DNA from 2 places in the Brevibacillus sp. NRS-1366 genome. Region 1 is predicted to be linked to the other one. Evidence: predicted binding sites of a transcription regulator. Region 1 holds the regulator's gene; the other holds the start of a gene.
What was found. The regulator LexA, encoded in region 1, represses DNA repair genes until DNA is damaged. The targets are predictions, from matches to a motif close to CGAACATATGTTCG.
Positions count from the first base shown of each region.

Region 2: a site for LexA is predicted at 1,379-1,392, ahead of ACIFQN_RS34710 (YolD-like family protein). Genes of this name have one in related genera too.

Region 1 covers NZ_JBITPN010000022.1:324,641-326,843, reverse strand. The annotation lists gene ACIFQN_RS18275 (DUF4269 domain-containing protein) at 1-147, opposite strand, end outside; gene ACIFQN_RS18270 (DUF456 domain-containing protein) at 289-774, shown strand; gene lexA (transcriptional repressor LexA) at 834-1,457, opposite strand; gene yneA (cell division suppressor protein YneA) at 1,616-1,954, shown strand; gene ACIFQN_RS18255 (DUF896 domain-containing protein) at 2,029-2,203, shown strand, end outside.
Region 2 covers NZ_JBITPN010000066.1:5,687-7,889, reverse strand. The annotation lists gene ACIFQN_RS34725 (hypothetical protein) at 1-247, shown strand, start outside; gene ACIFQN_RS34720 (hypothetical protein) at 313-960, shown strand; gene ACIFQN_RS34715 (hypothetical protein) at 1,025-1,294, shown strand; gene ACIFQN_RS34710 (YolD-like family protein) at 1,412-1,753, shown strand; gene ACIFQN_RS34705 (DUF262 domain-containing protein) at 1,866-2,203, shown strand, end outside.

The DNA.
Region 1 (2,203 bases):
ATCAATGCAAAGCGGGATCGTGCCAGCCAATACAGGAGTGTACGGCTGCAGCAGTGCCATAATGCCAGTCTGCTGGATCGCTTCCCATGCCTGCCTTTGTCGATTGGTTCCTGTACGCAAATAAGAAAGGTCGAGCCAGTCGCTCAAAAGAGTCCCTCCGTTTCAAATAAATGAGATAGGGCAAAAATCAAAGTATTACGTCTTCAAAAACTTATTGTAGCGAGAATGAAAAGAGAGTGCAACGAAATCGGTAATTAGTCGTATATGAAACAGAGGGGAGTGCAGAGAATGGAAATTTTTCTGTGGATTATCGTAGTGGCTTTGTTCGCGTTGAGCATTGCCGGTATTTTTATGCCTGTATTGCCGGATACGATCTTGCTTTGGGGCGGATTTCTGCTCTATCACTTTGTTATCGCGGAACCAGGTGCGGGTTTACCAGCTTCGTTCTGGTGGGGAATGGCTGTACTCAGTATTTTGTTGTATGGGGCGGATCTGCTGACAAATATGTATTTCGTGAAAAAATATGGCGGGTCGAAATGGTCCTCGGTTGCAGCTGCCGTGGGTATTTTTCTGGGGATCTTCTTGTTTCCACCGTTCGGCATGCTGATTCTGCCATTCGTGCTTGTTGTGCTGGTAGAATTACTCGCCCAGAAGCAGCCGATAGAAAAAGCGGTAAAAGCAGGATTTGGGTCACTGATCGGTTTTCTCGGCAGCGCTGTGGTCAAGGTCGTGCTGCAAGTAACCATGATCATTTGGTTCTTTATTGCCCTTTAGCTGGATAAGTGAAAAATAGTGGCGACAAAAAAAGGACAGCTTCGGCTGCCCTTTTTTTATTAGTGAATCAGTCTGTATACGCCAATGACTTTACCCAGGATGGAAACGTTGTCTAAAATGATCGGCTCCATCGTTGCATTTTCAGGCTGGAGACGGAAGTGGTTCTTTTCTTTAAAGAAACGTTTGACGGTCGCTTCGTCTTCCTCTGTCATGGCGACGACGATGTCACCGTTGTTGGCAACATGCTGCTGACGGACAATCACGTAGTCGCCGTCGAGAATACCAGCATCAATCATACTGTTTCCGGAAATACGAAGCATGTACACCTTGTCCGATGTCACGATGTTTTCAGGCAAAGGAAAATATTCCTCCACATCCTCAATCGCTGTAATCGGCAGCCCTGCTGTTACTTTTCCAATGACAGGCACACGAACAACGGAGTCTTCAAAATTATCTTGAAAACGATCTTCTTCCGAGAGTAATTCAATAGCGCGAGGTTTGGTAGGGTCTCTTCGGATGAGACCTTTTTTCTCTAGACGGGCCAAGTGGCCGTGTACGGTAGAGCTGGATGCGAGTCCCACAGCTTCGCCGATTTCTCGAACAGAAGGTGGGTAGCCCTTGTCTCGAACTTCTTTACGAATGAAATCAATAATGGCTTGTTGCCGGCTGGATAGTTTCGACATATAAGACACCTCAGTTTTCTCGAACATATTTTCCTATATTATACCATGGGAGCTTGCGTTCGACAAACATAAGTTCGATTATTTTGTTGACATGAACGTATGTTCTCATTTATGATGAAAACAACAAAAGGAACGTATGTTTGCAGGAGGGAATAATCATGACTGTGATGACCATTCATAACCGTTTTGAAGAACAGACAGTTAACCGCGGGCGATTCGGCATAACTAGGGGACAAGCACTTTTATTTCTAGCTACTTTTGCTCTCTTTTTTTACTTACTAACCGAACTGGTGTTTGCTTCTGGTGATTCGATGGAACTGCATGGAAAAGAAGTGACAGTTCGCTCGGGCGACAGTTTGTGGTCTATTGCTGTTCACCACAAAGAGGAAGCCAAAATGGATGTGAATGAACTCATCATAGCGATTAAAAAGGCGAATGACCTGGACGGCGTTCTCATTTATCCTGGACAGACGCTCATTATTCCAGTGTCAGAGTAACCTTCCATAGCTTGCGTGATGCCGACGATATGGTATAATGAAACGGCATTACTATAGAGTAGGAGGAACCAGCTTTGGTATCTGACGCAGAAATCAAACGCATTAATGAATTGTCCAAAAAATCTCGCGAGGTTGGTTTGTCCGAAGAGGAAAAATCGGAACAAAAAGCACTTCGTCAAAAGTACATCGACGCAGTAAAGCTTTCGCTGAAAGCGAATTTGGATTCCATCCGTTATGTGGAAGACCTTG
Region 2 (2,203 bases), on a different contig from region 1:
ATTTCTTGAAGGTATATATATTTGTTCGACATTGGAAGAACTCTTCATTTGGGTGAAAGAAATACTCGATGAAGGTGGTGTCTCAGCAATTGAAATACTTGAGGTAACTCCCATTGGTATTATAAAGCAAAAGCATTACGAGAACGGGAGAGTGGCGTTCGTGGTTGATGAAGTAGAGGCAAGGATCGTGTCTGATATCGAATTACCAAGTGAGTTTCATGTGTTATTCGATGAGTACTTTCAATAAAAGAGACAATTGATTGAAATTTATGGTACAATTTATGGTAAAAATAAACAAAGGAGGAAGAACTAATGCGAAATTTCGATCAGGAGATAGAAGCAAAAAGAAATGAATTTGAAGAAGTTAAACATCAATTGAGTAACACGAGAAATCAATTCAAAGCTGCACTCATCCCATTTGTTCAGCAACAATTCAAGACCGAAGCAGAAAAAGTAATTAAGCGTAACCCTGAATTAGTGAAAGAGTTGGGGATAGAAAAATTAAAAGAGTTAAAAGATGAATTGGCTATTTTATCTGCAAATGCACCCGATATTATTAACGAATTTTTTGATGAAGAACAGTTGTGGTGGGACTTGAAAGAGAATGAGCACCTTTATTTTTGTAGTGGCAAATATTTACCAGATCATCTAAATAAAGCTCTTCGACTTGTAATTGGAAAGTTCGGAGAGTTGTTTTCAAAATACGATCTTATCAAAATAAAACCTACTGGGCAAAACGACTATGATGTATGGATTGAACGAGATGAGTACACTCGAAGTCATAAACACAATGGGCGACCAAGTTATCCAAACAGATTAGAGTGTACACCTGATATCATAAATTATGTTTCTGAATATAAGGACTATATTAACAATGCGAAAAGAATTCAATCAGATATAAATAAGATTCAAAGAGAAAAAGAATCTACAGCAGCAATTGATTTATGGGATTCCTTATAAAATACGCATTTTAATTGTTTGTATTTTGTATATTATGATATCTTGAATTAAAGGAGTGTGAATTATGAAAAAAGTTACGCTGGATATTATGGCTAAATATCTAGTTGCTGGAGATATCATTAACTTGGATCGAAAACAGATTAAAGTTGAAGCAGTACAAAATAGAAAAGACAATGCTGTATTTATTGTAGGTAAGAAAGTAACCAAGAAAGAATCTGCCGTCTCGAAGTTAATTGAAATGCAGCCAGATGAGTTTGTATCCACAGTAGCTTATGTTGACAGCCTTAATAACAAATGGTATCACCCTAATGAGTTAACGGCTAAGACAAATTAATAATCAATTCTTGGGAGGCTTTGCCATAAGCAAAGTCTTTTTTTGTACTTGCATAAGAGTGTAACTCGGAGCATAATATAGATACGAACAAATGTTCTTGTGTAGGGGTGGAATGGAATGTCGAAGAAAATCAATGATCTGTTTGGTAGCATGCGTATATTACTTCCAGAACATAGGTCAGCAATAATTAGCCATGGTGAAGAAAGCAGACTAGAGAAAAAACCAGACGTAGATGAAGACGATTTCGGAGAGATGTGTTTCAGGATTTATGATAGTACGCAATATGACTATGCAATCAATGTAAAGTGGCTTCAGTCTGTAAAAGGGAATCTTGGTACACTGGAAGAGACTTGGGGAGTCGTGAAGGAAATAGACGTAAACCGTAAGCAATTCAAATTAGTCAGCGACTGGAATTCAGAGTGGATCAAGATAGAAAGCCTAGTTAGCGTGACAAAGTAACCTTCAAAAGACCTTGATTACAGGGTCTTTTTTCTGTTTTTATACATAAGATTTATCAGGGATAAATACCATTTAGTTTGCCTACAATGATCTAATAAAAGGAGTGGGTAAAATGGGCAGAAAGAAGACTCTAGGTTCTAATGCATTGCAATTTAATGAGCAAGAATCAAATAAACTAATTTTCCTGAAGACATTACAGGGTATAAAGATCAAAGATTTCGGCATTAACAAGTTGAAACAGGAAATGAACATTAAAGAATTTATGAGACAACAGGATCGATTTATATATAATGATCCAGTTCAACGAAATGCAGACGCATGGGACGATTTAAAAGGGTCAATGTTGATGCATTCGTATATCATGGGCATTCCAGTACCTAACATCTATGTGCAGCTTGTAAACGGCAAATATAACGTTATTGATGGTAAACAGAGACTAACAAAAACTAT